Regions from separate parts of the Lactobacillus sp. B3795 genome, predicted to be linked through region 1. Evidence: riboswitches for the same ligand, from Rfam matches in the RefSeq annotation. Region 1 holds a riboswitch; the other holds the start of a gene.

Evidence for each region. Region 1 has a riboswitch for thiamine pyrophosphate ahead of J3U50_RS05880 (acetylornithine deacetylase). Riboswitches for the same ligand answer to the same signal wherever they lie in the genome.
Region 2: it holds a riboswitch for thiamine pyrophosphate, as region 1 does, so the genes downstream of both, tenA (thiaminase II) here and J3U50_RS05880 (acetylornithine deacetylase) in region 1, are expected to answer to the same signal.

The regions. Positions count from the first base shown of each region.
Region 1 covers NZ_JAFNPE010000014.1:112,138-133,112, reverse strand. Annotated here, with positions in the region: gene lepA (translation elongation factor 4) at 1-1,522, opposite strand, end outside; gene J3U50_RS05955 (TetR/AcrR family transcriptional regulator) at 1,536-2,180, opposite strand; gene J3U50_RS05950 (GH25 family lysozyme) at 2,286-3,620, opposite strand; gene J3U50_RS05945 (hypothetical protein) at 3,695-4,396, opposite strand; gene J3U50_RS05940 (metal ABC transporter permease) at 4,473-5,267, opposite strand; gene J3U50_RS05935 (metal ABC transporter ATP-binding protein) at 5,276-5,941, opposite strand; gene J3U50_RS05930 (N-acetylmuramoyl-L-alanine amidase) at 6,073-6,936, shown strand; gene J3U50_RS05925 (hypothetical protein) at 7,572-7,898, shown strand; gene J3U50_RS05920 (hypothetical protein) at 7,924-8,226, shown strand; gene J3U50_RS05915 (hypothetical protein) at 8,255-8,974, opposite strand; gene J3U50_RS05910 (XRE family transcriptional regulator) at 8,967-9,866, opposite strand; gene J3U50_RS05905 (DMT family transporter) at 10,085-11,002, opposite strand; gene J3U50_RS05900 (MFS transporter) at 11,106-12,326, opposite strand; gene pyrF (orotidine-5'-phosphate decarboxylase) at 12,597-13,316, shown strand; gene pyrE (orotate phosphoribosyltransferase) at 13,316-13,942, shown strand; gene tenA (thiaminase II) at 13,973-14,644, opposite strand; gene J3U50_RS05880 (acetylornithine deacetylase) at 14,647-15,927, opposite strand; TPP riboswitch at 16,018-16,113, opposite strand; gene cls (cardiolipin synthase) at 16,204-17,655, opposite strand; gene J3U50_RS05870 (hypothetical protein) at 17,762-18,724, shown strand; gene J3U50_RS05865 (peptide ABC transporter substrate-binding protein) at 18,769-20,391, opposite strand; gene J3U50_RS05860 (amidohydrolase family protein) at 20,404-20,975, opposite strand, start outside.
Region 2 covers NZ_JAFNPE010000014.1:3,460-7,582, reverse strand. Annotated here, with positions in the region: gene thiM (hydroxyethylthiazole kinase) at 1-690, opposite strand, end outside; gene thiE (thiamine phosphate synthase) at 690-1,331, opposite strand; gene thiD (bifunctional hydroxymethylpyrimidine kinase/phosphomethylpyrimidine kinase) at 1,318-2,130, opposite strand; gene tenA (thiaminase II) at 2,123-2,830, opposite strand; TPP riboswitch at 2,925-3,017, opposite strand; gene J3U50_RS05385 (SEC10/PgrA surface exclusion domain-containing protein) at 3,121-4,123, opposite strand, start outside.

The sequences.
Region 1 (20,975 bases):
CGGCATTCAAGCGGTGAACGATGAAGGTTAGTTCATCCACCGGTGAGTAGTTCACATCAATCGTAATTTTGACGATATCTGATTCGACGTATTCCATGAATTGACTATCGTAGGTCGCAAAACCATGAGTAATTGACTTCAATTGATTGAAGAAATTAAACGCGATTTCGGCTAACGGAACGCTATAAGTCATCTTCACCAATTGATCCGTGTTATCCATGTCCAATAGAACTCCGCGACTCTTACTTAGCAGCGTCATCACGTCGTTAACCGTCTCGCTTGGCGTTTCAATGACAACCTTATTGAACGGTTCTTCGATTGTCTTTAAGATCGAAAAGTCCGGTAAATCAGACGGATTATTAATCGTCTTTAGTGTTTCGTCATTCTTGGTGGTATAACGATAGTTAACATTTGGTGAAGTGATAATCACGGACATCCCAAACTCATTAATTAGACGTTCGCGGACAATTTGGAGATGGAACATCCCCAAAAAGCCACAGCGATAACCTGGTCCCAATGAATTTGAGACGTGTTCAGTAAATTCAATCGAAGAATCGTTTAGTTTCAACTTTTCCATCGCTACTTTTAAATCATCAAAATCGGCATCCTTGGGATAAATTCCTGCAAAGACGACACTGTGAGCCGGTTGATATCCAGCCACCGCCTGCTTGGTTTGACGAGATTGACCGGTGATGGTGTCACCAACACGCACGTCTGCTGGGTCCTTGATTCCGGTGATGACATAACCAATATCACCCGACTTTAATTCCTTTAATGGTAATAATTGCGGGCTGAAAATTCCCACTTCTGGGGTTTCAAACTTCACCTTTTGGTTCATCGACATTAGTTTATAGTTGGCCTTAATCACCCCATCAATGATTTTCACATACGCGACGACTCCTTGATATGAATCGTAGTGAGAATCAAATATCATCGCCTTTAATGGTTTAGTTTCATCACCCTTGGGACTTGGAATGCGGTTGACGATTGCCTCTAGGACTTGATCGACATTCAAACCGGTTTTGGCTGAGATATGGATAATGTCGTGCTCTAAAAATGATTCGTCTAATTCGTAAATTTGTTGTTCACACATATCGACTTGGGCGCTTTGGTTGTCGACCTTATTGATGACTGGAATAATCACTAGATTGTTGTTTTTAGCGATCCGGTAGTTGGCAACAGTTTGGGCTTGGACTCCTTTGGTCGCATCCACCAACAAGATAACCCCGTCACTGGCTGACACACTCTTTTCAACCTCGTAGTTAAAGTCGACGTGTCCCGGCGTGTCGATTAAGTTTAATTCGTATTCTTGACCGTCGTTGGCACGATAAATATTACGAACAGTTCTTGAGCGAACGGTTACCCCGTGGTCTTGTTCGACCTTCATGTCGTCTAAGACCTGTTCTTCATTGCCACGAAAACTAAAGGTGTCAGTCATCTTCATGATTTGATCGGACAATGTCGACTTTCCATGGTCGATGTGGGCAACAATCGAGAAGTTGCGAATATTTGCTTGTTTCATCATAGTTACTCCTTTATTTGCTAAGTAACCCCGTTAGATAAAAGTCGAAAGTTTCCATTGAGTCGTTTAGGATACTAACCTTAAAATCATCCATGTTTCCCGGAATTGGTTCTTGGTTAAACGAATCCAAATTCGATAGATTAATCAATCCACTGGCAATGCTGCTTTGAATAATGAAGATTTTGTTGGCAGTTTTGACGTCGATTGATGGAAATGAATCATGAATGAATTGTGCTAATTGTTCATGGACTTCATATAACTTCTTGCGACCTTCAATCGTCTCTTCTCTAGATGCCTTTCCCTCTAAGACGGGTCCGCGAAGTGCGTTTAACTTAATTAATGTTAGGTGGTTTTCAATTAAGTCCTTGGTATTAGCTAGTAGAAACGATTTTAGTTCATCTACGGTTGTTAGCTTGGCTTGTTGTAATTGGTTTAGTGTTTGTAAAAAGAAATCCTGATATCCCACCAAAAGTAGGTGCATGAATATGTTTTCCTTGGTCTTGAAGTAGTTAAAGACCGTTCCCTTTGCGACGTGGCTTCTTTGCGCAATCGCGTTGATGGAGATATCATAAAAATCTTTTTCTTCAAACATCTTGAGTGCAGTTTCTGCAATCAATGCTTGTTTTTGTTGCTTTTCATCAGCAGTTTTAATATTCATGATTGGCTCCTTTTTCTAAATTGACCGTTGGTCATTATTGTATACGAAGAAGAAAATTAATACAACAAAAAAAACGCCTGATCGAAACAATCAGACGTTTTTATTTTAGGCTGCACGGTAAACAATTTTCTTGGCGTGCTTATGATGAATCTTCTTCACACTGTATTTGTAGTGTCTTTTAGCCTTATTATGCTTCTTAGTTTTATAAGAATGATGTAGCTTCTTGTGCTTTAGGTTCTTCTTAACCTTGTAAGTAAGCTTCTTTGCGTATTTGTACTTAGCATGCTTACGAGTCTTCTTCTTAGCTAACTTGTAAGTATATTTCTTCTTAGTATGCTTCTTGTACTTCTTAGCATGTTTTTTTGCGATACGTTTCTTTGTAGCATGGTTTAGCTTGTAAGTGTACTTACTATGCTTTTTAGCGTGCTTCTTGTAAGCCTTCTTGTGACTCACCTTTTTAGTAGTAGCGCTTGCATATTGGTAAGTATTGTTAGCAATTGCAATCTTCTTTGTAGCTTGTTTTTTCACGTGATATGCACGTTTTACATGCTTCTTGGTGTGATGACTTACTTTATTAACAAGTGGTGTGTATTGGACCTTTTTAGCCCTTGCAGCGGTAGTCTTAGTAATCACTTGTGTCTTAGCAGCCTTATGTAAAACATTGGCTGTAGCATGTTTTTTGATGTGTCTAGCGGTTCCTGTTTTGGCAACGATACGCTTTTGACCGTTAGCAGTATTTTCGGTGGTCCAGAATGCTAACTTACGACCACCAACTGGAATAGTATCAGCATCTAGAGCTTCACCTAGTGCCTTACTTTGGTACTTGTCAGTGTATTGCCACAAATCATAGTTGTACTTTGGATTTGGGGTGTAGTTGGTGTAATTAGCCAACCATACCGCACTGTAAGCATTCAAAGTACTTTGTTGGAATTGATCCAAGGTTGATTGTGAACTGTACAAGATAACCGGTTGATTGGTTAGTTGTTTCATCGCGTTTGCCCAACTTACCGCATTTTGATCGGATGTGTTGGTAAAACCAGTTTCAAAGTCGTTTACATAGAATCTAGCGTTTGGTGCTAGTGAATGTAGACGTTGTGCTTCTTCTTGGGCTTGAGCAGAGTTGGTGTATCTACTGTAGCTGTATACACCGTATGGAATGCCATACTTGTCCATCAAGCTGATATTATTATTTACCTGTTGATCATGATATTGACCATCTTGAATTCTTAAAACAACGAATTTAACTTCATTCTTTAAATTCATTACTTGTTGATCATTTAATTTCCCCTGAAATTCGGAAATATCATAGGCCACTGGTGTGTATGGTTTAAATGATTGAGTTGTATCAGCGTGAGACTTGATACCATTCAAAGACAAGGCCATTGTTGATCCTAACGCCGCGGAAAATAATAAATGTTTTATTTTTTTAGAATCATACATTTTCCAATACCTTCATTTCGAATATTTTTTGTCACAATAAAACCAGGTCAAAATAACCTGGTTTTTTAATGCATTTACTTAAGTGAAGTTACCATTTCTAATGCTGTGTTTAGAGAGTTAGCTTTAATTGAGTAAACGTCATTACCCATTTGCCAAGTAATAGTTGCTGAACCGTCGATTTCAGCGGTAATGCTACCCTTGCTTTCTGGAACTGGTAGGTTGTGGTTTTGAATGTAATTTACTACGGTCTTACCCTTAGTAGTTGCGGCACCCTTGTACTTACCGAAGTTACTACCGTGTGTTAGTAGTGACCAGTTACCAAAGTTTGCTTGGATGTATTCTTGTCCGGCACCCTTATCTGAGTGACCAACAACGTTGTAACCTAAGTCAACTGATGGTAGACCAGCAACGTTTGCAGCAGCTTGGTAGCCAACTTGTTGCATTGCAGCTGAATCACTTTCATAAGTGTGCTTAGTGTAAGTAGCGTATGTTGAACCGTTGTTTAAGTAGCTAATTGTAAAGTTGGTCTTGTTTCCATCCAACTTAGCATTTACGCTTTCGTTTGAATCTAAACCATTGCTTTGTGGTAGCTTTTCATTTCCTAATTTGTTTGCAATTTTGTCATTGCTTGATGATGATGATGAGCTCATCTTGCTAGTTTGAGTAGTTGAAGTTGAACTTGATGCATCACTATTGTCGCTTTTCTTTTGTCCACAAGCAGTTAAAACTAATCCTAAAACTGCAACTGCAGGTAAAATTTTCTTCCATGCTTTCATAATGTAGGACATCTCCTTAAAAAACTATTTGAGAACAGTATAACAAAACATCAGTGTTACGTTAATAAAGTTTGTATTAAATTCTTGTTACTTTATCATAGATTACCGCAATAATATAAATGATTGTTTCTATCGTTGCGATAAAGAAACTCACTGGTAGGTTCGTTACAAAGCTTAAGTATAGACCAAACCAAGTACCAATTAAAGAAAAGACAAATGTCAAAATGGTCATTGACCAGATACTGTGCACGAAGTAGCGTGCTGATGAGGCTGGAATGGTCAATAGAGCAAAGATTAGAAGTGATCCGACGATTTGAGCTGTCACGCTGACAGTACATGCAAGTAGAATCAAGAAAATCACTGATACTAAGGTGTTGGCACGGGAGTTAAAACTAGCACCAACGTTATCAAATGAGTTGTATTTTAGTTTTCTGTAAATCAAAGTCGTAATTACAATGATGGCGATACTTAAGCCCACCAAGGTTTGTACATTGCTGTAACTAATTCCAACGATACTACCGAATAAGATGTTGGTAGCATAACTGGATTGGGTATCGGCCAATGATAGGAATAAAATTCCTAATCCAATAAAGAATACCGAGAAGACACTGATTGAGGATTCACGACGGCTCACCCTTGAGCCAACGGTACCAATCATCAATGAACTTAAAACGGTGAATAATAGCATCCCTAAAATTGGGTTAGTTCCCAAGAAGACACCAAATGATGCCCCTGAGAAACTAATTTCGGAAAGTGTGTGGGTGAAGAAAGCAGTCTTTCTAGCAACCACGAATACCCCCATCAATCCACATAAAATGGAGATGAAGAAACTAGCGACGAAGGCGTATTGCATGAATGGATAACTTAACATTTCTAACATTATTGGGCCTCCTTCACTGGTTTAATGGTGCCGGCTTGATTGGCAATGTTTAAATCATAGTCACCGTATTGTTGTACTAAAACTGGATCATGGGTGATGAATAGCACGGAAGCACCAGTTTCTGCGATGACGCTCTTAACCACGTCTAATAGCATAAATTTGGCTTCTTTATCCAAGCTAGCGGTACTTTCATCCAAGATTAGTAGCTTAGGTTGTGATACCAATGCTTGAGCCAAGTAGACACGTTGTTGTTCCCCTCCGGAACAGCTACCCAAAGGTGTGTTGGCCAAATCTTGTAACTTGGTCATTTCGATAACTTTTTGGACACTTTGTTTTTCTTTTTTGCTCAACCATGGCAGTATTGAATGTTGTAAACCTAATCCGATAAAATCAAAGACGGTCAATGGATAGTCATCATCAATATTTCTTAATTGAGGAATATATTGCATATCTGATCGTTTGATTTTGGATTGAACGTGTTCATTTTTATTAAATTGTTTTAAAATAGTCTTTATTAATGTTGTCTTCCCAACACCATTTTCACCGGTTACGCAGGTTAAGGTCTTGGCGAAGATATCAAAAGACAAATCGTTAATTAATTTACGGTTCTTAACAGCTACGTCTAAATCGCGTACTGATAAGATTAAATTGGATTCTGTACTCATCATTAATCCTCACTGTCTCAATTATTTATATATCATTGTAGTCTGATTATGAAAACAATCAAACATCTGATATATATTAATTTTTGTTATATAATTGATTTTAACATACATAATACAATCGGGGTGATAATTTGGTTAATCGTTTTATAACTAGATTCAGGGAAACACCAAACAAAAAGCTGATTTACCGCGGTGTCGTAACTTTTATCCTCTTAGTAATTTTAATAATCGAATTAGCCAGATTTTTATCATTACCTAAGGTTGATGCCACTACTTTATATCTACGTGAACAACCCAATGACGAATCAAAAGTCGTTGAAACAATTCCACATGGTCGTCATTTGAGTATCATCAAGTCCAAAAATAATTGGTGGTACACCAAATATAATGGTCAAAAAGGCTGGGTCCCTTCATGGTTGGTCGGAGTCGATGATTACAACGTCAAAACCGGCGACAAGTTAGCCCAAAAAACAATCATTATCGATCCTGGCCACGGGGGTGGCGATTCAGGGACCCTTTCAGTCAACCAAAAGTACATGGAAAAGACATATACCTTACAAACCGCTAAAAAAGTGGCCGATGAATTAAGAAAACGCCACGTCAATGTCGTGATGACTCGTACCGATGATACCTACGTGACATTGAAGAAACGAACGGATATGGCCAGTGATTATCATGCCGACCTCTTCGTTAGTTTCCACTTCAATTCAGATAACGGATACGGCAGAGCCAACGGTTATGGTATCTACAACTACCACAAGAATGCGGTCAAGGTCGCCGACCAAGTCGCAGACGGATTAGACAACCTCCCCGTTTCAAATCGTGGTGTCTCATTCGGTAACTACTACGTTTTACGTGAAAACAAACGTCCAGCAATCTTATGCGAAATGGGCTTCATGGATAGCTCACACGATCTTCCATATATTCAAAGTTCTACTTACCAAGAACACGTCGCAAAAGATGTCGCAAAATCACTCGATAAGTACTTCAATTAGATAAAAAAATATACTTTGTGTCTAAATTTAGTCACTTTTTTTGTGCTCAAAACGTTTATAAGACAACATTTATAACATTTTCTCTTTTTTTAGTTATAATAATTTTTAGTTAGAAAATACATATTAAATAAAAATTTGGAGGAAAATGTAATTCATGAAGAAATCAACTAAGATACGACTAGTATCTCTAATTTTAGTTGGCATATTATTAGGTTTTTTATCGGAAATGTTTTTAACAATTTTTTCTCAATGGACAACTAAGATGATTACATCATCTACTATAAACGTATTCTTTTCTCTATTGGGTCTTTCTATTTGTTGTGTCATTTTTGTGTTTTCTTATTTGGGAATCGTAAAAAATGACGAAAAATGGCCTATTAGAGCTTATTTCACTACGTTTATTTTGTATGACGTTATGATCGTATTTGGCGGTGAACTTTGCAGATTATTCATATTAACGTTCACTCAATCATAATAATAATTGACTATAACCATCGCAAAAATGTCTTGTTTTATTAATTTATCTTTACTATTTTAAAATTTTATATAATTTTCAAATAATGAGATATAAATGTATTTCTCTTAAACTATAATTAGACCCGTTACATAAAGGTTCTAATAAGGGGGGGAATATAGTGGATAAAAAGACAAAGAAACGATTAATCAACATATCTATCACTGGTATTGTTCTTGGTTTTATGTCTGAACTAGCCTTAACAATTCTCTATTCATGGCAGATTGATTTTATCAAATCTTCATATATATACTTTGGCCTATCCATTATATTAATGGTTGCAATTGGCCTTCTAATCATATACATGTTCCTTAGAATAATTATGGTCTACCCATTAGGAGCTAACTTTCACTACCTACTACATTTCGCAGTCTACGATGTATCAATATTAATAGGCGGATCTCTGGGTAAGGTTATACTGACGAAAGTTATCAATAGCCTAAAATAATAATTTATGGGAGTTCTATGTTTAAATGAAAAAGCAACGTTTATCTCAGTTAATCAACATGGCTTTAATCGGCTTCGAAACTGGGGCCATTTTATTATTACTGGGTGATTTAACCCAATACGTGTTACTTGATCCTGAAGGCGCAAATCTATTTGAAATCATATATGGTGTAATTGCGGTCATATTGTCACTAATCATTTTCTATGAATCTAATAAAAAATTCTATCCATTAACGGATTGGCAATACCAGCGAAATTTACTCGTGTTTGAAGTTTCCTTTTTCGTAGGTATATTCATTGCGAAAATAATCATTGATTTATTCATATAAAAAAGAGACCTCGAGGGAGGTCTCTTTTTTAGTGGATGCCTTTTTTAACTGCCCTAAAGAATAGGAAAAAAATGATTGCTACGTGAATAACAAAAATAAGTACAAATAACCAAACTAATTTCTCATAGCTACCGCCATTTTGAATAACGTTGGCTAGTTTAATAACATAATATCCTGGGAATATTTTTTGAATATCAGTAACGACATCAAAAAATTTGTTTTGAGCGAAGGTGTAAAAAGGCATTATTAATAGAGCAACCACACACATAAATGGGAAGCCTGCCACATCTAATAAATCGGTTTTAGCAACTACCCCAATCAAAAAACCGACAAAACTAAAGTAAATCCCCAATGACAATAAAATAATTATTAATAATAATGTAGATAGGTTAAAGGAAATTGCGCCAAAAATTCTCGCTTCCAATGTCAATATACATAGGATAAGTAAATTTAGTAGAATTTGTTGAATCATCGAATCCATTATCCATCTAAACGGGTTATAAGGAGTGGTCTTAATTGAAATCAAATAATATTCCTTCGAATTCCCTATCCTTTTCCCAAAGGTAACGATTGAATTACCAATTATGCCCATAAGCGCGCTGATAATAAACCATGTCATTGTTAAATTTTTTGCAAATGTGCCGATTCCTAAATCCATAAAAATAAACCAAATCGCAGGAAAAACGATTGTAAAAATTAAAAATCTTTTATTACGTAAAACTGTTTTTAAATTAATTGTATTAATCATGATTCAAACCTCCGTTATTAGTGCGGTACCATTGTTCAACAGTTTGATTATGACTATGAATCTTGTCAACAGACATGTCATTTTCAATTCTGCCGTCCTTTAGCAATAGGACTCTCGAAAAGAACTTATCAATTTGGTTGAAATCATGAGTCACCATTAGTATTGATCCGGTAACGTGTTCAAGATGGTTCCATAAAATATCAATGGTTTCCAAATCCATCCCTACTGTTGGTTCATCTAAAACTAGTAGCTTTGAAGGTGACATTAAACTTAATAGAAGAGATAGTCTGCGTTTTTGTCCACCTGATAATGACCCAACATAATGGTCCATTAATTCAGTAAAATTAAATTCTTTTACCATGGATTCGATGTGGTTATTATCTTTTACTTTGTTTAGTAATTGGGTTAGTTTAAGTAGTTCACTAACCTTCATATCATTAATCAACACGTCGTTTTGAGGCATTAGCTTTAAGCCTTTTTTCTGATTAAAACTAAATTTCACATCACCACTGTCAGCATTTTTAAGTCCCGCCATAATGCTAATCATTGTGGTCTTACCAGATCCGTTTAAACCTAATAGAGCAATCCTTTCATTATCATAAATGTCTAGACTCAAATCGTTTAGTACTTGGTTGTCATATGATTTATTTATATGACTAATTGAAACTAATTTATCTTTATCTGACATGTTACCCATAATTAAGTTATCTAGACTAGTGTTAAAAATTTCAGCAATACTAATTAACTTGTCGATGCTGGGTTCGGATTCGCCATTTTCCCATTTTGAAATTGACTGTCTAGTAACGAATAATTTATTAGCTAACCCAGCCTGTGATAATTGATTTTTTCGGCGTAAATCAATCAACTTTCTACTAAATATGTTTTTTTCCATTTAATCATTTCACTCCTTTTTTCGAATTACTTTTTATTATCACTAAAAAATTTTTTATGTATATAACATCCCGTCCAAAAGCGGATAATCCTCTTTGACAACCTCGCAACCTAAAGTTGCATCGTTGTCATATCAACATTTATTATACCTTTAATGTGAGTGGAAAATGGCTAAGTTTAATCATAAATAAAAAAGAGACCTCGGGGAGGTCTCTTTTTTTAATACAATTTGATAATCGCAACAGCGATTAACATCACGACTAAACCAATATATTTCATAATGCCAACCGGTTTTTTCAGTGAATTCAATAAGCCGTATTTGTCGACCATTACACTTCCGAATAAGTTACCCAGTAGGACTAAAACAACGGTGGTTCCGGCACCAATTTGTGGGCTTAAGAATGCGTTTGATAAAACAAAGATGGCACCCAAGACACCACCGAGCCAAATCCACCAAGGATTGCCCTTTCCAATCGCATCTTTGGCGTGAACGTAAGAACGATCAACTAGTCCGGTAATCACGAATAAGATGATGGTACCGACTAAAAATGAGATAAAGGCCGCATGGATTGGTGAGTGAAGTACTACTCCAAGATGGCCATTAACTGGCGCTTGAGAAGCTTGAAACATCCCCGCAACGATTCCTAGAATCTGCCAAGGCAATTGTTTAGCCTTATCGGAACCATTGCTTGCCTTCTTGTCTAGGACAACCATCAAGATACCAATGACTAGTAGGATGACTCCGATTAATCTGATAATGGTAAATGCATGTTGGTCTGCGTCAAATAAGGAGAAGTTATCGATAATCATCCCCATGATGATTTGACCGGTAATTGGCATAATCACCGTTTGCACCGCCCCTAGGTAAGGGAAAATTAAAACGTTAGTGGTTAACCCGATGACACCAAACAATCCGCCCAACCAAATCCATGCTGGTTGGCTTGTAAACAAGTGACTAGAAAAGAATAGTGATTTGCCACTCAATAAAGTGGCAAAAAGTAACGCGATGGTTCCAATCGTAAACGATAGCATTGAAGCTAGAAATGGTGATCCACCAGCTCGATTCTTCAAGTTTGTATTGACCGAGGTCTGAATGGGTAAGACCAATCCGGCTAATATACCGAGTCCGTATAACATTAAAATTCCCCCTTAGTTATGTACAATAAAACCTCCCGGCACGGGAGGTTTTTAGTTTATATATTATTATTACATGTAAAACCTAATTCGTCAGAATAAATGCTTATTCTTCAACTGCTAGACCTTTCAATGCAGGAATAGTCATCATAGTGATGAAACTGATTAGGTATAGTACTGATAGCATTGCCATGATTACTAGTAATGAATGGCTTTCCATCAATAAACCGATAATGGCTGGTGAGAATCCACCAATCGCACGTCCGAATCCCATGATGAAGTTGTTTGCAGTGGAACGAACTTCGGTTGGGTATAGACGACTGATGATGGCACCGTATCCACCGTACATACCGTTTGAGAAGAAACCAAGTACTGTTGATGCTAGTAGCAATGTGAAACCATTGAATGAGAATGTAATTCCGTATACCGCTACAGAAGCGACTAGTAGGAATAATCCAAAGGCCTTTCTAGGTCCAATCTTGTCTAGGATTGTACCGAATGTTAACATCCCGGCACTCATACCGATGATAGTAACGATTGTCCATAGTGATGAGCCGGCAACACTTAAACCAAGTTTCTTTTGCATGATTGAAGGTAACCAGTTAATTAGACCGTAGTATCCGGCGATTTGCACAATTACCATTACGATTAATGCGATAGTTTGGTATGCCAATCTTGGTGTTGCGAATAATTTCTTTACAGAAACCTTAGGACGCTTGCCTGTTTCCATTGTATCAATGAAATCTTGGCTTTCGTTTAGGTTCTTTCTAATGATGAAGGCAAAGAAGATTGGAATAATTCCGATTAGGAAAAGTGAACGCCAACCGAATGCTGGAATCATGATTGCGGCTAATACGGCTGCCATCATTGATCCAACTTGCCCACCGATTGTGGTGATTGACACAGACTTTCCTAATTGCTTTTTCTTGAATGATTCAGCCACCATGGCAACACCTGAACCATATTCACCCCCGGCACCTAGGCCGACACAAAAACGTAAAATAGCAAAAGTAATAAAATTCTGGGCGAACATAATTCCGGCAGTTGAGATGGCGAAAATGAAGATGGTGTAGGTCAAAATACGTACTCGACCGAAACGGTCAGCTAAAAGACCAAATAAAATACCACCCAACAACGATCCAAAAGTAGTAACTGTTGAAAGCATTCCAGCAGCTGCAGTACTAATGTGTAAACCGATAATGATTGAAGACATTGCAAATGAGATGAATGAGATATCCATGCTTTCTAGCATTTGTCCAATCGATGTCGATGCTAAAACCCATTTTTGAGCCTTAGTCGTTGAAGTGTGGTCTTGCGTGTTTTCCATTATTCAATTCCTCCAAAATGAACGCTCACTGTCGTTCCTTATTTTTTTGAAATATCCGTTTTTAGATATTTTATAAAACTATACTCTTTAATCTTTTCTAATGCAAGTTTCATTTTTTGGTTGCTTTATTCTGAGAAAAGCGTATATTGTAATCAGCATATGATTTTAAATTAGTCCAGAGAGGCTAGTAAATCGACGAACGGAATAAATGGACCCTAATTTGTCGTATAGTCTCTGAGGCTATACGACTTTTTTGTTGGAGGGAAACGTATGAAACCAGTATTCATTGCACTAGATTTTGTCGATGCACCCACTGCTTTAAAATTTTTAGATCCGTTTAAAGACGTCAAACCATTGGCGGTAAAGGTCGGTATGGAACTATTCTACCGCGAAGGAGCAAGTATCATTAGAGCTCTTCGCGATCAAAATATCGACGTCTTTTTGGATTTAAAACTACACGATATTCCACACACCGTACAACAAGCTGCCAAACAAATCGGCCAATTGGATGTTCAATTCACCACCGTTCATTCATTAGGTGGAAGCGAAATGATTAAGGCTGCCAGACGTGGACTAGACGAAGGTGCCAATCAAGCAGGTGTCGACGCTCCACAATTACTTGCAGTGACGCAACTAACCTCAACATCAGAAGAACAACTCCATGATGAAGAATTAGTCCCCGTTTCAATGGCCGAATCGGTATCACACTTGGCTAAAATGGCCAGTCAAAGCGGTGCCGACGGTGTCATCTCTTCTGCACTAGAAAACAACCTGATTCATCAAGCGGTTTCCGATGAATTCAAGTGCATCAATCCAGGAATTCGCCTTCCCAGCAACAGTGTCGACGACCAAAAGAGAGTCGTGACACCAACAAAGGCTTTTGAATTAAACACTAGCGGAATCGTCGTGGGTAGAAGCATCACTCAATCAGACAATCCGGTACAAACATATAAAGACATCTACAACGCAGTTAATGGAGGAATCAAATAATGAATACTAACCAATTAATCGCTTCAGACCTTTTAAAAATTAACGCAGTCACCCTATCACCCAACGAACCATTTACTTGGGCATCAGGTATCAAGGCGCCAATTTACACCGACAACAGAATCACCATTAGTTTCCCAGAAGTTCGTACCCACATCGCAGACGGTTTAGCCGAATTAATCCGCAACAAGTTTCCCGAAGCAAAAGTAATCGGTGGTGTCGCAACCGCCGGAATCCCACATGCCGCCATCGTTGCCGACAAGATGGACCTTCCAATGATTTATGTGCGTTCAAAGCCAAAGGATCACGGTCGGGGTAAGCAAATGGAAGGAAGCATCGACGAAAACGCCCCAATCGTTTTAATTGATGACCTACTTTCTACTGGAAAGAGTGTTTTAAACGCTGCGCAAGCACTTAAGAATGAAGGATACAACGTGATTGGTGTCGTGGCCATCTTCTCATACGAACTTCCTGACAGCACTAAGAACTTCAAGGAAGCGGGTATTGAATTTGATACACTAACCAACTACTCCACAATCATCGAACAAGCCAAAGAAGAAAACAGTATTTCAGACGATGAATTAGTCGTGCTCCGTAAGTGGCGTGACGATCCATGGAACTGGATGTAAACAAAAAATCCCACAAAATGTGGGATTTTTTTATTTGATTTTGGGCCAATCTTGATGGTTATAAGCCATGTCCCAAAATAGATATTCATACCTGGTGGTATTTTTGAAAATTTCGGTTAATTCCTTGAGCTCTTCTTCAGATTTTCCAGCAGTAATTTGATCCAATAAATCGATTGTCCAGTTGGTTAAGTCGGTGTACTCATCATCGCTGTAAATCGCTACCCAATTGGCGTAGAGCGGATGTTTGGCTCCCGGGGTATCTTTTAATAAATGACCGATTTGATTGTAGCTCCACATGCATGGCAGCAAGGCCACTAGGACCTTATCCACCCCGCCACTTTGGCCAACGGAAAGCATATAATTGGTGTAGCTTAGAGTCACCGGAGTGGGATTAGCGTTTTCTAGTTCGGCTTCTTCAATGCCAAATTCCTTGGCGTAACTACGATGCAAACCCATTTCGGTATTCAATGTTTCACTCAATAACTCGGCAAACTTGCCCTCAACGGCTAGGTCGGTCGCTTTAATCGCACCCAGCGCAAATAGTTTGGCGTAGTCGATTAGGTAAACGTAATCTTGAACCATGTAGAACTTAAATTTTTCAATATCAAGAGTGCCATCAGCCAATTCTTGAACGAATGGATGGTGATGGTTCGCCTCCCAGATTGGTTTAAGTTCGGTTACTAAACGTTGACTGAACTTCATCACTACACCTCCTTTTTGGTGTTTAGCCATTCATACATGAATTGAACTAACACCTTGGTGTATTTAACGAGGTCGGAAATCTCAACGGATTCATCGACGGAGTGGGCTTCGTCGATAGTTCCGGGGCCGTAAATGGCAGCTGGAATATTGGCGTGGCCGAACCATCCCCCATCGGTAACACTTGGTGAAACATCGACAATTGGTGCTTCATTCACAACAACTTGGTGCGCATTTTTTAGAATGGAAACCGGTTTTGATTTCGTATCTAAATCAAGTGCGGGGAAAATTTCGCCACGATCTTCGACCATTGATTTTCCGCCCCACTTATAGATTGGCATGTGGTCTTTTAACCAGACATCAGCCTGTGCGACGCGGTGTAGATGGTCCTCCACCTCTTTGATTACTTCTTGGTAATCTTCGTTTGGATAGAAGTGAACGGTCACCCATAAACGACATTCATCGGCGATAAAGGCGGCGTTTCTACCACCCTCGATGACGGCCGGATTGATGGTATCTGACCCAGGCGCAACGCCAGGGTAGCTCTTGTTAACTGCCCAATCGCGTTCCAATTCATTTAATCCGGTAATAATTTTAGTCATCTTTTCGATGGCACTGGCACCCTTCAAGTGGCCGCCGGCATTCATCATTTGGCGTCTGGTAGCATCGTGGAAAGTTTGGTCACTTTTGACCGTAATCCAACCTGTGATGACCCCGCCTTGACCTTGAATATGGAAATCACTGATGTCCCCGACAATCGCAAAATCGGCCTTGTGGCCATGCTTAATCGCATCCCAAGTTCCAGCCTCACCACTTTCTTCACCGATGACTGATTCAAACTTCAATTCACCCGGTAAGGAAACATTGGCGTCGTTTAACACCTTAATCGCCATTAACATGGCAGCGATAGCACCCTTCATATCCGCAACACCACGACCGAATGCCTTGCCTTGTTTGACTACCATTTCAAACGGATTAGTTTGCCACTTTTCGTCTTCTTGGATGGAGGCGACGTCCATATGACCGTTTAAAATTAGACTATGGTATTGGCTACTTTCAACACTATTCTTGGTACCGACAACAATAGAATCGTGTTTGTATAAATCCCATTGATCGATGTCAAAACCATTTGATTTCAAAAAATCGACTATGTATGATTGCGCATCATCTGAATTTCTTCCAGGTGGTGCTGGTGTTGGAAACGCAACTAGTTTACTTAAAATTTCCAGTAACTCCTCTTGATGATTGTCAATCTCATTAACTAATGCTGCAATATCTTGTTCCATGAACAATATCTCCTTATTCGTCACCGCAAGAAAAAAGGGATTCTTCGATAGAAGAATCCCTTGTAATTGGTCCATTTGTTATGTATGTACCGATTTTCAAGTCAACTTCCTTTCGCTGGTACTAACCAGATTCAAGTTCAAAGGGTCAAATTAATTCTCAGCTACATAGCTCCCCTAGTGACGTTAATTTATTAACTTGATAACAAGTATAATTTAAAAAGATTTTGAAAGCAAACTAAAAAAAGATTCCAGTAATCTGGAATCTTTTCGATTATTTTATAGAATTGGTGAGAATAAACGACTAAATACTTGTTTGAATTTCAACCAACGTGATTGTTTTTCAAAGTCCGCATAAGTCATTAATTTACTGCTTCTGATGTCGTTAACGTAGATTGAATGTAATTGTTCAGCCAATCCTTCGTCGTAGATAAACGCGTTAATTTCGAAGTTTAATTTGAAACTTCTAAAGTCCATGTTGGCGGAACCAACTGACGCGATTTTACCATCGACTAAGACGGTCTTGGCGTGAATAAATCCATTTTCGTAGAAGTAAATTTTGACACCATATTTTGATAATTGTTTTGCATAGTATTGAGTTGCACGATATACGAATGGATGATCGGGCATGCATGGCACCATGATTCTAATATCAACACCTGACATAGCAGCAGTTCTGATGGCGTCTAAGGCACTATCGTCTGGAATCAAGTATGGTGATTGAATCCAACAGTAGTTCTTGGCGTTTTGAATCATCTTGATGTACCCCAATTTGATTTGTTGTAAATCAGAGTTAGGCCCACTGGATACCACTTGGATATTGGTAGAACCTTCTTGGTATACCTTAGGGAAGTAGAAGCCCTTAGTTTCTTCAACATCAATCTTGTGGTCCATGTCTGTAACATTCCAGTCCAAGATGAATTGGGCTTGTAGATGATGAACGGCTGAACCAGCAATTCTCAAGTGAGTATCACGCCAGTTACCAAACTTCTTCTTACGACCTAGGTATTGGTCACCGATGTTAAAACCACCGATGTATCCGTACTTACCGTCGATAACCACAATCTTTCTGTGATCTCTAAAGTTCAAACGGAAGTCCATTACGGCTGAGTGGGTGTGTAGGAATGGTTCTACAAATCCACCGGCTTCACGCAATGGGTCGAAGAAATGGTGCTTGTTTCCCATTGAACCCCAACTATCGTAGATAACGTGGACTTTAACGCCTTCCTTAGCTTTTTTGATTAACTCTTTTAAGACGCGATGACCGATTCTGTCATCATAGAAGGTATAAAATTCAATGTTAATTGAACTTTTAGCGTTTTTAATGTCGGAAATAATGCAATCAAATAAGTGATTACCTTCGGTGAAGACCTTAACATGGTTTCTTCTAGATAAGTCAGTAACGTCTGAGGTTTTGAACAGCTTAACAAGTGTTCTGTATGAGTATGAGACCTCATCAGCTCTGATTTTTTCCGGATTGTTATGTATCTTGCCTTGTTCTTTTAGGATGTCATACATCAATTTATTGTCTTTGTATTGGAAACGGAATAAACGTTTTTTAGGTAGTTTTCTTCCAACGAATGCATAAATCAAAAATCCCAGCACAGGTAGGAATGAAAGCACTAATAACCATGCCCATGTTGCGGCAATATCACGTTCTTCTCTAAAGACTGTAATCAATGCCAAAATTTCATTAATTAGAACAATGGAATATAGGATGTTTAAAAGCATAATTATCCCTCCTTTAAGCTTAATATAGCATAATTATAGCACAATATATTTCGCTTTTAGCTCATCATGATATACTATAAGCATATAAATCTAAGGAGGTTAGACTATGACGTCGACAATCGAGCTTAGAAATACCCTAACTTTGGATTATGAAGTAGGGCCATTCATCTCACTAATTGTTTCATTTAACGAAATTAGTAACAAAAATGATTATTTAAATTTAATCGAAACTGTTAAAGAAGAATTCATTCAAAAACACGACGAAAATATCTGGCCAAGATACGAAAGAAAATTAAGAAGATTCAACTTTGATCGCGCAAAACATATCGGAAACGGTTCTGGTGTTGCACTATACGTTAGTTTTAAAGCCATCCATTCATTTGACTTAACCCAACCTGTTAAGACCCAAATCTCAATCGATGACACCATGAACGTGGCGCAACTAATCAAGGAAATCGAAAGCCAACTTCACTACCGCGTTTTAATCCTACGCGATAACGACTTTAAGCTACTAAGAGTTGATAACGGTCACTTTAGTATCTTAAACCTTGTGAACAAGCCAATTCCGGTCCTTGTAAACAACGATAAAAACAAATACTTCATGTTGGTTAAAGAATACCTAAGCGATTTATTTGATGACGATGACTACCTACAAACTGTGGTGGTTGCCAGCGAAGAAAACCGTAAGTTATTCAACGAATTAGCTGACCAAAAGACATTTGCGAAAGACATCGTAAGCAAGGTTGATGTGGACGATCTTGGTCCCGACAAGATTTCTGAAATGATTAATGAATTGAACCAACAATTCTTTGACAAGTTAGCAAACGACAACAAAATTAAATACGAAAAAGCTAGTGATCACCGTTTAGTCGCAACCGATTTACGCGATATTATTTCAAACGCACTATCCGGTAAGATTGATACTTTATACATTAGCGAAGAAAGCTACAACAAGACTTTAAATGATTTAGCAATCACTACCATTGGTTTCGCAGGAAACGTTCTACTAATTCCAAAGAGCCAAATGCCAATGAACTTGGACTACGCTGCAATCACATTGAAGTTTTAATGCAACAAAAAAAGACCTAGATTTCTAGGTCTTTTTTTATTTGGTTATTCTACATAACCATGTGAGAAGTCCCAACTACCAACTGGGTTAAATGTAACACCCTTAACGTTAGTCTTTAATGCAACTGGGTTAGATGTTTGGTAGAAAGGTACCGCACCTACTTCTTTATTTACTAGCTTACCTGCTTTAACTAAATCATCCCATCTCTTAGCTGGGTTATTAGCGTCTACAGTGTTTGACTTGTTGATGTAGTTATCAAATTCAGCATTTTGCCACTTACTAAAGTTGATTGAACTATTTGATGTTCTGATGCTCAAGGCTGAGATTGGATCAGCATAACCTGGGTCCCATCCAGTTACTACTAGATCAAAGTTGCTGCTAAATAATCTTGAGATTCTTTGTTGGCGAGGAAGGTTAACGTTGCTTACTTTCAATCCAGGTAATTTTTGGAATTCGGCTTGTAAGTATTCAGTTGTTGCCTTAGCAACATCGGTATCGTCGTAGGTTAAGGTTAGGTTCAAAGACTTCTTACCGACTTCTTTTAGTCCTTCCTTCCATAGCTTCTTAGCTTTGTCTAAGTTGTAATCAGCAGTTCCTTTTACATATGCTGCCGCCGCATAATCCTTGCCCTTGTAGTTAGCTAGACCATCAGCAACAAATCCCTTGGTTGGGTTTGAGCCATCCCCTAATACATCTGTTACATAGTCTTTTCTATCGATTGCTAAAGATAGTGCTTCTCTTAGTTTTAAGTTCTTAAATTCAGGATCTTTTTGTTCATTTAATTCTAAATAGTTTGAATACATAGTTTTGTACGTATGTAATTCTTTAGAACCTTTGAAGTTCTTTACTTGTTGTTTTCCAGAAAGTGAAAGTTCGTCCAATGAACCAGTTTGATATTCATTTAGACCAGTTTGTTGGTCCTTAACAACCTTCATGTTTACCTTGTTCAAACGAACAGTTGAGGCATCGTAATAATTTTCGTTCTTAGCCAATGTCCAAGAATCGTTGGTTCCTGTCCAGCCAGTAACGGTAAATGGTCCGTTGTATACTTGTGTGCTGCTTGAAGTACCGTATTTTTTTCCGTACTTAACAGCGACCTTTTTATCTTGTGGGAAGAAGGCGGAACTAGTCAAAAGTTTCTTAAAGTATGTTTGTGGTGATGATAATTTAACCACGAAAGTGTATTTATTTGGTGCACTAACCCCTAGTTTGTCGGGACTTAGTTTACCGGTACTAACTTCTTTGTAGTTAAGTAAGTGATCCATTAGATATGAATCTTGAGAAGCGGTCTTTGGATCGACAGTTCTTTGGAAACCATAAACGAAGTCGGCGGCAGTAACAGGGTCACCATTGCTCCATTTTGATTTTCTTAAATCAAATGTATATGTCTTTCCATCTTTTGATACCTTCATGCTCTTAGCCACACCATATTCATATTTGTTGGCTGATGGACTAAAGAAGAGACCTCTATCGACATTATTTAATGTTGTAGAACTAGTGATATCAACACATTTTGATGGATCCAAAGTGATTAGATTCGCGTTTTGCATCCAGTTTAATGATTGATTCTTCGCACCCTTTGATTGGGCTGATGAATTACCACATGCTGCAAGTGATAATGTGACTGTTGCTAAAAATGGTAGTAGTAATAATTTTGATTTTTTCATATTAGATTCCCCCTAGTACACCTTTTGGCCAAGTTTATATACAGATTTATCTGCTTGTTGAACGGCTTTAACGTCTGCCAATGGATCGTTTTCTAGAACTAAGAAATCGGCATACTTGCCGGCTTCCAATGTTCCATAATCATCCAAGTGCATTAGTTCCGCTGAATGTCTTGAAGTAGATAATGCTTCAAAATTAGTGAAGCCTTCTTTTTCGACCATCAATTGAAATTCAACCGGTGTCTTAGAAAAATCGTTGTAAGGTGTACCAGCGTCTGTCCCTAAGGTAACCTTTACACCACTTTCCTTAGCGTGGCGAACGTTTTTGTAGATGTCGTTTAAGGCATTCAAAAGTTTGTTTAGTTCCCACTTTGGAAGTGTGTCTTTACCGTATTCGGCGATGCACCATGCGGAAACTAGGGTAGGTGTTAGGTAGGTATTATGTTCTTTCATCAATGCGATTTCTTCATCGTTAACATAAAAACCATGTTCCACTGAATCAACTCCCGCTTTGATGGCGTTCATGATTCCGGGATTACCTTCGGCATGAGCTGCAACTACGGCGTGCTTGTTGTGGCTTTCGTATA
Region 2 (4,123 bases), 120 kb from region 1:
GTTGTCGGTAATTCCACCGGCGATTTCTCCGGCAATGCTTAAAATGCTAGAAGCAAGCACAGCTGAATCCAAACTGTTATCGACAGCTAAACAGGCACCTAGGATACCGTCTAACATATCGCCACAACCGACGTTAACGGCAAAGTAGTGATGACCGTTTTTGACTTCGACGGTCTTACTACCATCTGAGATGACGTCAGTGACACCTGATAGTAAAACGATACAGTCAAACTTTTTAGCGACAGTTTCTGCGATTTCATGTAGGTCACCGTCACCGTTTCCGGCGTCGATTCCTTGAGCATTCCATTCGATGTCAGCTAGGAATGCTAATTCACCAGCGTTACCACGAACACCGTCGAATTTAACTTCCTGAGCTACTTTAGCGAAGTTGTCTTGACGTAACTTGGATGCACCAATTGCCACGGGATCAATGACGACAGGGATGCCTTTTTGGTTGGCAAATTTTCCGGCCGCAATTGATTTTTCAACGTCGGCATCGTTTGATGAACCCATGTTGATGACTAGGGCGTTTGAAATGTTGACTAAATCGCTCGCTTCCTTAATGTCATCGAACATGATAGGTGATGCTCCGATGAAGTTGATGGCGTCGGCCACGTGTTGTGGTGTTACCATGTTTGAGATACTTAAAATGATTGGTGAGTTTTCTCTGATTTGTTTGATTGTAGTCATTATGCATTCCCCTTTAGACGGTTGATGGTTTGTTTGATATCAGAACTATCGATGATGTCTGAGATAACTGAGACACCGTCGACGTTGGTAGTTAGCACTGCCTTGGCGTTATCTTCCTTGATACCACCGATGGCAACGGCTGGATGAGTTGATTCTCGGTATAAACGGTTTAGCTCATCAATACCGATCGCTGGTTTGACCTTTAGCTTGGATTGGGTTGCGAAGATAGGACCAATTCCAATGTAGTCCAGTGAATCCACATTGTTGGCAGTTCTAACCTCATCTAAGGTGTGGGTAGATAGTCCAATAATTTTGTTGGGACATTCCGCAATCACGCGTTCAATCTTGGTGTCGTCTTGGCCGACGTGGATTCCATCGGCATTAATTTCCTTCATTAAATCGATATCGTCGTCGATGATGTAAGGCACGTTGTACTTGGCGGTGATTTCCTTTAGTTGAATCGCCACCTGTAGTTTTTCCGCATCGGTTAGTATAGAACGGTCCTTTTCACGGTATTGAAACATAGTGATGCCGTTCTTACATGCATCCTCTACGATTTGGATTAGTTTATCGACGTCGCCGCCAACGTTTTGACTACCCGCAATGAAGTAGACGGCTAGTTGTTCTTTAGCGAATTTCATCTTCAGCCCCCCAGTGATTTAGTGGTCCATGACCATGTCCGACAATGATTTCTGATTGTAGGATGGTATCAATGTAATGTTTTCCTTCAATGATGGCTTCCTTGATGGATGCGCCCTTAGCTAGGTTAGCGACAATTGCGGATGATAGGGTGTCACCAGTGCCGTGTTTTCTGACGGTGTCATACTTTTTACTTTCGATGGTAAAACTAATTCCGCTTTCTAGTAGGACGTAATCGGTTAAGGTATCACCTTGTTGGTGACCACCCTTGATGATGACGTTCTTGGCACCTAGTTGTTGAATGTGTGCAGCAGCTGCAATTACATCATCGTTGGTTTCAATCTTTTGACCATATATAACCTCAGCTTCTGGGAGGTTGGGGGTCACGATGTCGGCGATTGGCATTAGTTTGTTGATGATGGCTTCGATACCGGAATCATCCAGTAACCTAGCACCACCCTTGGCAACCATGACTGGGTCGACGACAATGGGGTGAATGTTGTGTTTTTTGATGTTTGCGACGACCGCTTCGACGCGTTCTTGGTCAAATAAAGCACCGGTTTTGGCAGCCTTGATGTCGAAATCATCGTATAGTGAATCAAACTGGGCGTTGATCATTTCCACGGGTGTAGGTAGGACGGACTGCACACCCAATGTGTTTTGGGCGGTCAAACCAACTACGACGTTGGTAGCAAAGACGTGGTGTTCTTGCATCGTCTTGATGTCGGCTTGCATACCGGCACCACCACCGGAATCTGAACCGGCAATCGTTAATGTTTCAGGGACTTTTTTACTATTCATGATGACTACCTCCATGAATAATGTCGGCAAAGCGCCAGTCTTGTTGGTAGAAGGCTTGTTCCCAGAATTCCCATTCTAATTCGGTACTCTTTAGGAAGAATCCCTTGGCCTCGTTGATTTCTTCTTGAGACATGTCCTTTGATAGTTCGTTTAGCATCTTGAAGAGTTTTTGAGTTAATCCACCGTCTGCGTCTTCATCATCGGTTAGGTAGAAATCGATCCAACTCTTGAATGGATTGTCAGCGGTGTTTTTACCCGTGGCAGTTAGCTGCTTGGCAATTTCATTGTATGTCCATGGACATGGTAGTAAGGCACAGATGATGTTGGCTAGACTACCAGTTCTAACGGCACGATACATATGTGATTGGTATAGGTAAGCCTTAGGGCTTGGGGTAGCGTGTTGAAAACTTTCGTATGTAACGTTAGCAATATCGCAAAAGACGTGGTGAGGGTGGATTTCACTGTTTAGAATAAAATCGATATTTTCAGCGAAGAATCGCATGTCCTCTCTGTCCTTTAGGATGGGGATGATACTAGCGTAAATTTTGATGAACTCAGATAAGTATTGAAAATCTTGTTGAACATAAAATTTTAGTGCTGCATCGTCGACGTGACCGTCACCGATACCTTTAACAAACGGGTGGTCAAAGATTGCTTCCAAAATCGGGTTAGCTTCCTTGACTAGTTGATGTGAAAACATGAAACAATACCTCCAGTTTGCTGCCGTAAATAAAAAATACCCTCCCACACGAAGGTGGAAGGGTACACTTGGATAGACTAAGTCTAATTCTTTACTTGGAGTGCGCCTGACTTCCTTCGCTAGTGTTAACTAGATCAGGTTCAATGGGTGTAATCTCAGCCGAAAAACGGCACCCCAGTGGACAGCATTTTTATATTTAATTCATGTATAAGTATATCTGTTTTGAACTATTTGTAAACATGATAATTTTGCCAAATAAAAAAGACGCCGTCATAGCGCCTTTTTATTTTTTATTGGTAAATTTCGAAGTGAATTTGGCCCATCTTATCGATTGAGACTCCGAATTCTTGTTTAGCAGAACTATCGAAACCAATTCCTAGGAAGTTGGCAGCGTGGCCCCAATCAGAAGATGCATCATCAAACATCATGGCACAGATGGCACCGTAGATGCTTTCCTTAACGTTAGCCATAGTAACGGGTCCGTTAATGTATGAGCTAGTTAGTAGGGAACCGGCGATGTTTTCACCGTAGGCAGTGAAGTTGTTAGCGGCGAAGACGTCGTTTAGGACTGAAACATCGTGACCACCCTTTTTAGTGAAGTCCCAGTTATCGTTGTTGTAGCCGATGGCAACATCGGTAGATGCCTTTAATGCACGATCGGTAACTGTTAGATCTTGGGTGTATGGGTAGTTGTTAGCTAGCTTGTGTCTTAAATCATTAACAAGGTTAGCAGCGTATTGTGATAGTTGACGTTGTTGGTCAGTACTAATGTTATTGATGTTGACCGTGGTGTTAATGTCTTCGGTGCTTGGGTGGAATGTGTTAATTTGACGACTTTGCTCAATTGAGCCATCTGAAGCTGTGCCTTGGACCATCTTCTTGGTGTTAGTATCGAAACTAAATAGGTATCCGGCAGGGATGTTTAGTGTGTCTGATGCATTAGGAGTGGCATGATCATCTGAAGGATAGTTAAAACCATCTACTGATTGATAGTAATTTGAATCAGTAGTTTTATTGGTGTCGGTAGCGATTGGTGCAGTGGTGCTAACAATCACCTTTTTGGCTGCGGTGTCTTTCTTGACTACTTTTTTAGGCGCCTTTGGCATGACTTTCTTCTTAGAATCTACCTTTTTTCTAACTTTGGTAGCCTTTTTGCTCTTCTTTGGTTGCTTCTTCTTGGCTTTGGTAGTCTTCTTGGCGTGTTTCTTTACGGCCTTTTTCTTCTTAGTGGTCTTTTTGTGTTTAGCCTTAGAAGTTTTCTTGGCCTTTTTCGCTTTTTTGGCAGGCTTTTTC